DNA from 3 places in the Knoellia terrae genome. Region 1 is predicted to be linked to each of the others. Evidence: predicted binding sites of a transcription regulator. Region 1 holds the regulator's gene; each other region holds the start of a gene.
The links. Region 1 encodes LexA, which represses DNA repair genes until DNA is damaged. Its sites were predicted from a motif close to TCGAACANNTGTTCGA; they were not measured.
Positions count from the first base shown of each region.

Region 2: ACOJV9_RS08680 (DUF6504 family protein) is a predicted target of LexA. The motif match lies at 1,964-1,979, and genes of this name have one in related genera.
Region 3: ACOJV9_RS04270 (DUF222 domain-containing protein) is a predicted target of LexA. The motif match lies at 1,904-1,919, and genes of this name have one in related genera.

Region 1 is NZ_JBMBWH010000010.1:77,225-80,494, reverse strand. Features, by position in the region: gene ACOJV9_RS13850 (Sir2 family NAD-dependent protein deacetylase) at 1-678, shown strand, start outside; gene lexA (transcriptional repressor LexA) at 697-1,446, opposite strand; gene ACOJV9_RS13840 (LysM peptidoglycan-binding domain-containing protein) at 1,631-2,035, shown strand; gene ACOJV9_RS13835 (winged helix DNA-binding domain-containing protein) at 2,208-3,270, opposite strand, start outside.
Region 2 is NZ_JBMBWH010000005.1:71,779-75,048, forward strand. Features, by position in the region: gene ACOJV9_RS08670 (DNA polymerase III subunit alpha) at 1-1,128, opposite strand, end outside; gene ACOJV9_RS08675 (SAV_6107 family HEPN domain-containing protein) at 1,125-1,571, opposite strand; gene ACOJV9_RS08680 (DUF6504 family protein) at 1,577-1,909, opposite strand; gene ACOJV9_RS08685 (YbaK/EbsC family protein) at 2,034-2,555, shown strand; gene metF (methylenetetrahydrofolate reductase [NAD(P)H]) at 2,723-3,270, opposite strand, start outside.
Region 3 is NZ_JBMBWH010000002.1:198,135-201,404, forward strand. Features, by position in the region: gene ACOJV9_RS04265 (hypothetical protein) at 1-261, opposite strand, end outside; gene ACOJV9_RS04270 (DUF222 domain-containing protein) at 358-1,890, opposite strand; gene pcrA (DNA helicase PcrA) at 2,130-3,270, shown strand, end outside.

The DNA of each region.
Region 1 (3,270 bases):
CGCAGCTTCATCGGGTGGCAGCGGTTCAGTGCTGCCGAGCCCAACGAGGGTCACCTCGCGGTCACCGAGCTCCAGCGCGCCGGCGCCCTCGGACCGGTCATCACCCAGAACGTCGACGGGCTGCACCAGGACGCCGGCACCCGGGAGGTTCTCGAGCTCCACGGTTCGCTGGGGGAGGTCGTCTGCCTCACCTGCGAGAGCCGTCTCGACCGCGGCCTGCTCCAGGCGCTGATGGACGACGTCAACCCGGGGTTCGCCTCGCGCGCCCTCGGGTCCGTCGTCGACGGGTCCCAGGTCAGCAGCCAGATCCGTCCCGACGGCGACATCGTCCTCGCCGACGAGGCCGTGACCGCGTTCGCCACCCCACGCTGCCTCGCCTGCGGCGCCGACACCCTCAAGCCCGACGTCGTCTTCTTCGGTGGAGCCGTGCCCAAGCCGCGCGTCGAGCGCTGCTATGCCCTCACCGAGGAGGCGAGCGCCCTCGTGGTCCTCGGGTCCTCGCTCAAGGTGATGAGCGGCTACCGGTTCGTGCGCCGGGCGGCGGCACGCGGCATACCCGTCGTCGTCATCACCAGGGGCCCCACGCGGGGGGACGCCGAGACGACGCACCGTATCGATGCACCGCTCGGCGTCACCCTGGCGGCGCTGACCCGCGCGGTCGAGACCCAGGTGGCGTGAGGGCAGGCGGACCGACGCTCAGATCCGGCGCAGGACCGCGGTGACCTTGCCGAGGACCGTGGCGTGGTCACCGTCGATCGGGTCGAACGCCGGGTTGTGCGGCAGCAGCCACACCTTGCCGTCCTTGCGCTTGAACGTCTTGACCGTCGCCTCGTTGTCGAGCATCGCGGCGACGATGTCCCCGTTGTCGGCGGTGGGCTGCTGGCGGACGACGACCCAGTCGCCGTCGCAGATGGCCGCGTCGATCATCGAGTCGCCGACGACCTTGAGCAGGAAGAGCGAGCCCTCGCCGACGATCTGCTTGGGCAGCGGGAAGACCTCCTCGACCGACTCCTCGGCGAGGATCGGCACACCGGCCGCGATCGACCCGAGCACCGGGACGTAACTCGCCTCCGGCCGGAGGTCGCCACTGCCGGTCGGGTCGAGCTCGGCGTCGACGTCGTCGGGCGCGGCCCCACCGCGGTAGCCGCGGATGTCGCTCGGGGTGTCGGGGGAGACGACCTCGATGGCGCGAGGCCGGTTCGGGTCCCGGCGCAGGTAGCCCTTCTTCTCGAGGGCGTGCAGCTGGTGCGACACCGAGCTGGGCGACGTCAGGCCCACGGCTTGGCCGATCTCGCGCATGCTCGGCGGGTACCCGCGGCGGTCGACGGAGTTGCGGATGACGTCGAGAACCTTGCGCTGACGCACCGTGAGCGTGCCGTCACCCGGGTCACGGTCCGGCAGCTGGTGGACGTCGGCGTCGGCGTCCTGGCGGCTCTTGTCGCTCATCTCGTCTCCTCTGAAACCAGTGGTGTCAGTGGGGCCTGATTGGCTTCCTGACATGACCACAGCGTACGGAGTTCGTGCAGGCGGATCAAACACCTGTTCGACGCGTGTCTTGAATCGTTCGAACATCCGTGCTAGACATCGTACAGACGTTCTATCGAACGTCCTTTCGACCCAGGAGGACTTCATGAGTGCAGCAGCTGCCCTCGACGGCACCACGGGCGGGTATGCCGTCCCGCGTCCGGTGCGTCGCCCGGAGCGTCCGCGCCTCGTCCTCGTGCCCACCGGTGCGGCCGTCCCGGTGGCGCCGCGTCCGGCCCTCCGCCTCACCCGCACCGGCCGCCTCGCGCTCACGAGCTCGGTCCTGCTCGTCGCGCTGGTCGTAGCGTTCGTCGGCCTGACCGGTGGAGCGTCAGCGACCTTGGGCCCCGAGCGCGTCACGGTCGAGCAGGGTCAGACCCTGTCCCAGATCGCGGCCGAGTACATGGGTGGCTCGTCGATCGCCTCTGCCGTCGCCGAGCTCCGGCTGGTCAACGGTCTCGGCTCCGCCCAGGTCCGCGCCGGCCAGCAGATCGTCATTCCGCAGGGCTGATGCCCGCGCGATGACGACCGCACGCTCCGAGCCGCTTCGACCCCGGCTCGGTCCTGAGTCCATGGCAGAGCCTCGACCCCTCGCCGACTCAGCACGGAGGGCGCCCCGCCTTTGTTGTGCGGGGCGCCCTTTGGCGTGCCCGGGGGTCTCCACCACCGCCGGCACTCGAGGCTCAGCCGAAGACGAGCTCGAGCGTGCGCTCGTGGAATGACGCGAGGAGCTCGGCCGCCTCCGCGATCCCGTCACGTTCTGCCGGGGTGAGGTCGACGTCTGGCCGCACCGTCACGATGGCCCGTCGCTGCTCGAGCTTGCGGTTGAACGTGCCGACGTCGTGGGCTCCGACGACGACGATGCCGCCGCCGGCCTCGGAGACCAGACGCGTCCGGTCCGCCTGCTGGTTGCGGCGCAGGAACCCGGTCCTCGGATAGGTCAACGCCGCCTCGTCGAAGGTCGACAGTAGGTATGCCGTGTGCTCCCGCGTCGTGCGCGACGTCACCGAGGGGTCGAACCACAACGTCTCGTCCTGGCAGCTGACCTGCTCGAGGGGGTGTGACGCGAGCAGGGAGGGCGAGGTCGTCAGCTCCGCTGTGGCGGAACGGATCTCGCTGAGCGTCAGCCCGCTCCACCGCTGCAGGTCGCGCTCGGAGGCAGGGCCGTGACCGGCGTAGAAGCGGTGGGTCAGCTCGACCGCCGCTCGTGCGCGGGACCAGGAGTCGGACGCGGCGGGAGCCACGAGCCCGTCCACGAGGGCGTAGGTGTGCTCGGCGCCCCGAGGAGGTCCCGAGCAGATGACCGATCGCACCTCCGCCACGATGAGCTGGTGCGCCATCGCCTCCCCGGGCCCGGGCAGCCCGGCCGCGGCGAACGCGGGCCCGAGCTCCCGGCGGGTCATGGAGCGGCCGTCGACCAGCAGCGTGCGCAGCAGCTCGATGCCCCGCTCCCTGACCTCGGGAGTGACTCCGAGCTGGCGCTGTCGCGAGGCGGCCGATGCCTCCACCTTGGCGCCCGTGAGTGACTGGATCCAGCGCAGGTCCTCGGGTGCGACGTGGTGCCAGGTGGGTCGCAGGATGTGCGTGCGCACCCAGCCGCCGGCCGACTGCGCGTCCAGCACACCGGCATACGACGTCGTCCTGGAACGCATCGCGAGCGAATGAGCCGCGAGCGGTGCGTCCTGACTCTGGACGCAGGTGAGGAGCCGGACCGCGTCGGCGGCGTGGGGGAGCGGAGCGGACGAG
Region 2 (3,270 bases), on a different contig from region 1:
GAGGCGGGAGAGCACGCCGTGCCGTGCGGCGTCGCCGGCACCCGGGAAGCGGGTGCCGACTGCGTCGCGGCACCGCTCGGCGAGCACCCGCTGCGGGTCGTCACCGGGGTCGATGCCGAGGATGCTCGGCTCGGGCAGGTGGACGGCACCGATGCCGAGGTCGGTGCGGGCGTCGAGGATGCACTCCCCCGCGATCGCCCGGGTGGTGGCGACGAGCCGGGCGGCCCGGTCCGGGTCGCCGGCGACGGCGAGGGCGCGTGCCCACATCTCCTCGCTGCTCGCGAGGTGACCGGCGTCGGTGACCCGGTCGAGGTGTCGGGAGTCGAGGACGACCAGCCGGCGAGCCGCGTCGAGGACGTCGACGGTGCGCACGCCGTCGCGGTCGGCGTGCCGCACCGCGGCGGTGAGCACGGCCGGGACCCTCAGCTCGTCGGCCAGGCCGAGCATGCGCCGTGAGTGGGCGCGCGAGCCGGGCGAGCCCTCCGGCCCGCCGCCCATGACGATCTCGACCGCGAGCGCCTCGGCGGGCAGGAGCGCACGCCACCGCTCGAGCAGCGTGCGCGCCTCGGTCGGCCGGCGGGCCAGGACGGCCCGCCCGACGTCGGAGTCGGGGCCGAGGAGGACGCGCAGCCGGCTCGGCTCGGGGTGCTGCGCCCACTCCTCGCGTCGCGCCCCACCCCGGGACCAGCGGGCCAGCAGGTCGGGCAGGGTCACCGGGGTGCCACGCTCCCCCCGCAGGTGGGTGTCGGTGACGAGGCGGCACAGGGCCGCCCACCCCAGACCCCGCTCGGTGCCGGCTCCCCGTCCCCGGGCGAGGACGGTGACCCGGGGCAGCCGTGGGTCGACGACCGCACCACCGCGCACCGGCGCCCGGACCGTCGGCACGCGACGGCCGGGGACGGGCGTCTGCCCCACGGCGAGGTCGACCCCGAGGATCGGGGAGATGCCGGCCCGCCCGCAGGCCATCGCGAAGCGCACGGCGCCGTAGAGCCCGTCGCGGTCGGTGAGGGCGAGCGCGTGCTGGCCGTGCTCCGCGGCCCGCTCGACGAGGTCCTGTGGCGTCGAGGCGCCGTAGCGCATCGAGAACCCGGAGGCGACGTGGAGATGGACGAAGTCGGTGTCGCTCACGCGCTCTCCCGGACGGCGGCCAGACGACGGACGGTGCGCTCGCCCCGTGGCATGCCGAGGGTGACGGCGACGAGCTCCACGAAGGTCTCGGCGGCACGCAGGAGGTCGTCGGCCTCACGGACCGGCACCCGCACCGGGCACCGCTGGTGCGCGCGCCGGTCCGCGGAGAGGAGCTCGGGGCAGAGGGTCTCGAGCTGCTGGCGGCGCACCGCGGCGAGCGCGAAGACCTCGGCCCACTCGGCGAGCTCGGGGCTCTGGGCGGCGAGCAGTGGCCACAGGTCCTGGGGGCCACGCGTCCCGCGGCCGGCGACGAGGGCCGCGGCGGCGCGCATCGCGGCGTCCTGCGAGGTGACGAGGCGCACGGCAGCCAGCTCTGCGGCATACGCCTGGGCGAGGCACTGGCGGGACTGTTCGAGCAGGGCGAGGGCGGGACCGGCGTTCACGGCGCTCAGTCCTGGGCCCGCAGCAGGACCCACGGGTCGCTGCAGCCGTCGGCGGCGTCGGAGGCGAGGTCGTAGACCCCGGTGCCGGCGGCGCTGCCTGCCTCGACGCGCCACACGTGCCGCTCGGGCCGCTCGGGCCGCTTCCCGAGGTCGGGCTCGCCGAGGTCGCGCCACCACGACCGGCGCTCGCTCCAGTCGTCGAGGACCTCGCGGACCACGAGGATCCGGCCCCGCCAGACGAACGCCCGGGGGCGCTGCCGGACCGCGAGCGGCCCCGGGGTCCCGGCCGTCTCGGCCTCGACCCGGACGTCGACAGGATCCTCGTACCGGCGCACCACGACATGGCCTCCTCAGGGGCAGAATGGGGTCGGGAGGTCGAGCCTTCCCATCGTTCGAACATCTGTTCGAACACCTCCACTGTACAACCCGCGGACGTCGCGCCGTCAAGCCCTACGCTGAACCATGGCCGAGCCCGGAGATCCCGTGTCGCAGAGCGACCTCAGCTCGCACCCCTCCGTCGCCGTGGTGCTCGAAACCCTTGCGGCACACCATGTCCGGACGACCGTCCGCTACCTCCCCGACGCCGTGCGCACCGCCCGCGCGGCGGCCGAGGCGCTCGGGATCACCCCCGCCGAGATCGCCAACTCCCTCGTCTTCGCGGGGCGCCACCACGACGGCTCGGTCGAACCCCTCCTCGTCCTCGCCTCGGGTGGTCACCGTGTCGACCAGGACCGCATCGCCGGGCTCCTCGACCTCGCCGCCCTCGACAAGGCGACCCCCGACCAGGTGCGCGGGTGGACCGGCTTCACCATCGGCGGGGTCGCCCCCGTCGGCCACCCCCTCCCCCTGCGCACCGTCGTCGACGTGACGCTCGGTGCCCACGAGCACGTGTGGGCCGCGGCCGGGCACAGCCACTCGGTCTTCCGGACGACCTACGACGAGCTGCTGCGGATCACCGGCGGCAAGGCCATCGAGGTCGACTGACCGGCCACGGGACGGCCGCGTCGCCGGGATGACGAGCGCCCCTCCACACTCGCCGACCCGGCCACGCGGCCGCGGCAGCAACTCTGGTCCGAACGGGTGGTGGCGGGATCAGTACGGATACTCAGGTCGCCCGTGACGACGTACTCAGGTCGACGACCTGCCGGGGTTCAGCGAGCGCCTGCGGACAGACCGAGGTTCTCGTAGACCTCCAGCGTGGCCGTCGACCGGTTCATCGTGATGAAGTGCAGGCCGGGGGCGCCCTCGGCGAGCATCCGCTGGGCCAGCTCGGTCGCGATCTCGACCCCCACGGCGCGCACCGACTCGGGGTCGTCGGCCACGGCCTCCAGCCGGTCGACGACCGGTCGGGGCAGCGGCATCCCCATGAGCTCGGACATGCGCGTGATCTGGCGCAGGTTGGTCACCGGCATCAGCCCGGGGGTGATGGGGAGGTCGCGTCGCTCGGCGACGCGGTCGCGCAGCCGGAGGTAGCTGTCGGCGTCGAACACCATCTGGGTGACCGCGAAGGAGGCGCCGGCGTCGGCCTTGCGCACCATGATCTCGACGTCGTGGTCGAGGTCCGGAGAGGCCGGGTGCACGTCGGGGAAGGCCGCCACGCCGATCGTGAAGTCGCCGAGGGTGCGGATGAGGGCGACGAGGTCGGTCGCGTGGTTGAGGCCCTCGGGGTGGGCCACCCACTCCCCGCCGGGGTTGCCCG
Region 3 (3,270 bases), on a different contig from region 1:
GGACCATCTGTCCCCGCCCTGGACCTCCCACGAGCCGGCCACGGTGTACAGCTGGGCTGGACGCCACGCGTCGCGGCACGTGGTCACCGTACGGAAGTGGGTGCCCCCGGCCGCGGGAGCGCACCAGCTGCGGTAGCCGTTCGAGTAGCCACTCGCGATGCAGTTCTGCGCCGACGCGGCCGGCGCCACGACGACGAGACCCACAGCGATGGCTGCAGTCGAGACGACGGACCCTGCGGCCCGACGAAGTATTGAGTTCACCAGTTCCCCTCACTGTTCGGGTGCGGACCCGGTGCCCCCACCCGTGGACAGCATGGCGGGAAGCCGCATTCCTGTCCTGTCGAGATCGCATCGGCCTCAGGCAGTGAGGGGCCAGCGGTCGGCAAGGTGCTCGGCCTCGAGCTCGTCGGCGATCTGTCGCATCACGCGTTCGGGTGGCTGGGTGACCCAGGGGTCAGGTGGACCGGTGTCGAGGCGGTCGACCCCGCGTCGTGCTCGTCTCATCTCCTCGAGGCGGCCGGGCAGCGCACGGTCGTAGGAGCCGGGGGTGAGGTCCCAGGCGACGGCTCGACCGTCCGCGCCCGGCGGATGGACGGTGGCGACCAGCCGCCGGTCATGGACAAGGGTGTGGTGGCGCTGGCAGAGCAGGGCGGCGTTGTCGAGGTCAGACCTTCCGCCGTCGGCCCAGTGGACGAGGTGGTGCGCCTCCGTCCAGCCGGCCGGCATGTCGCAGCCGGGGAAGGTGCAGCCTGCATCGCGGTGCCACAGGACGCGCCTCTGCGAGCGGGTGAACAGGCGAACTGCTCGTCCGAGGTCGAGAACCTCACCGTCGGCGCCGAGCACGACGGGGATGACGTCGGCATCACAGGCGAGCCGGCGGACGGTGGCGGGCGCGAGGATCGTCTGCTGGGCTCTCGACACCATGACCCGGCCGGAGCCGGTCGACGCGTCGCCACCCGCGGCGCGGAGGTCGTCCAGGCCCATCGCCACGTGGACGGTCGTGGCCGCTCCACCGGGTGCGCTGTCGGCAGCATCTGAGCCGATGGCCCGGGCACACACGGCGGCCAGGGCCTCGACACGGCGCTGCCCAGCCGGGCGCAGGTCGCGCTCACCGGTCTCGTCGTTGGGCTCGGGCCGCGACAGCGGACCGATCGCGGCTTCGAGGGTGGCGGCCTGCTCCGGCGTCATCGCCATGCGGTACTCGGTGACGTCCCCGTCCGCAACCTGCGGGCTCGAGAGGTAGGCGCCGCCGCGCAGCCGCCGGTGCTGGTCGTCGAGCTCTCCCGATCGTCCGTGCTCAGCGAGCAGGCTCGTCCGGATCTTTTTGGCCTCGGCTGCTCCCCACTGCACTCCGTGGTCGAGGATCGCCGTGGTGACGGTCGGCACCGCCTCAGGAACGAGCAGCTCCTTCATGCGTGCCACCTCGCGCAGCGCCGTCAGGGCGAGCGCCGGTCCCACCTCGCCGGTGACGACGCGGGACCAGACGACACCCTCGGGTCGGGAGGGGTCGGCATACGCTCCCGCGTCCGGTCCCTGCGTGCTCCACAGGCCGCCCGGGACGGAGCAGGCGACGTCCTGCGCCAGTGCCGCGACCTGTCCGGCCCCGGCCTGCCGCAACGACGGAGCGTTCTCGCGCACCCAGGCGTGGACCGACCCGGCGCCGCGGCGGGCTGTGCTGAACTCGCCTCTGTGCGCCGCCTCCGCGGTGATCCGCACCTGGGCGGCCCCGGCTCGTGCCCTGACCTCGTCGCCCAGCGTCATCACCTCGGCCAGCTCTGGTCCGGTCATCCGGGCCAGAGCGTCGCCGAGCCCTTCCGCGCTGAGCGAGTCCCGGGCGCCCTCCAGCGCCGCGCGAAGCGCGACGACGGGGGAGGTGGAGGGCTGGCGCATGCCTCCATTCTCGTCGAACACACGTTCGAGGTCAAGAGTTCTAAATCAGCATTGTGGATGAATTCGATTCCGCTGGAACGCTGCTCATGCGTCGTGGCCACCTGGCCAGGGCCAGCAGGGCGACCGTCACGGCAGCGCAGATCGCGAGGAGCCTCACCCATCTCGGTACGGCGGGCCGGGCTCGTCGGGCATGGACGAGGCAGGGGCTGTGGGCACCACGACGTAGGGTTGACGGTGAGATGAGCACCCTTTTCGACGGTCTGGACTTCGGCGACGCCGGTGTCCCGAGCGACCCCGCGACCGACCCCGCTGCCGCCCCCACGACCGATGCCGGAGCGCACGAGAGCGCCCACGCGGCCCTCGTCAACGCCGCCGGCGTCCCCTCGTGGGCGACCTCCGACGACCAGGCTCCGCCTGAGCCGGCATGGGGCAGCCGTCCACAGGATCCCGACGCCCTCCTCGAGGGGCTGAACGAGGAGCAGCGCGAGGCCGTTCTCCACGCCGGTGGCCCGCTGCTCATCATCGCCGGCGCCGGCTCCGGCAAGACCCGGGTCCTCACCCATCGCGTCGCCCACCTCCTCGCGGCCCGTGGCGTCCAGCCGGGGCAGGTCCTCGCCATCACCTTCACCAACAAGGCCGCCGCCGAGATGCGCGAGCGCGTCCAGGACCTGGTCGGCCCACGCGCCCGCGCGATGTGGGTCATGACGTTCCACAGCGCCTGCGTGCGGATCCTGCGCCGCGAGGCCGACAAGGTCGGGATGAAGTCGACCTTCTCCATCTACGACGCCGCCGACAGCCAGCGGCTCATGTCGATGGTCATCCGCGACATGGACCTCGACCCCAAGCGCTACAACCCCCGCACCTTCACCCACCAGGTGAGCAACCTCAAGAACGAGCTCGTCGACGAGGAGACGTTCAGCGCCCGGGTCGGTGGCGAGCCGAGCGCCGAGAACCCCGGCGGCACCCACACCGAGCGGCTGCTCGCCGAGGCCTACACGTCCTACCAGCGTCGGCTGAGGCAGGCCAACGCCCTCGACTTCGACGACATCATCATGCTCACCGTCCACATGTTCCAGGCGTTCCCGGACGTGGCCGAGCACTACCGCCGGCGCTTCCGGCACGTCATGGTCGACGAGTACCAGGACACCAACCACGCGCAGTACCAGCTGATCCGTGAGCTGGTCGGGCACGAGGGCAAGCGGGCCCAGCACGCCGTCGAGCCGAGCGAGCTCGTCGTCGTCGGTGACGCGGACCAGTCGATCTACGCCTTCCGGGGCGCCACCATCCGCAACATCGTCGAGTTCGAGGAGGACTATCCGGACGCCCGGACCATCCTGCTCGAGCGCAACTACCGCTCCACCCAGACGATCCTCACCGCCG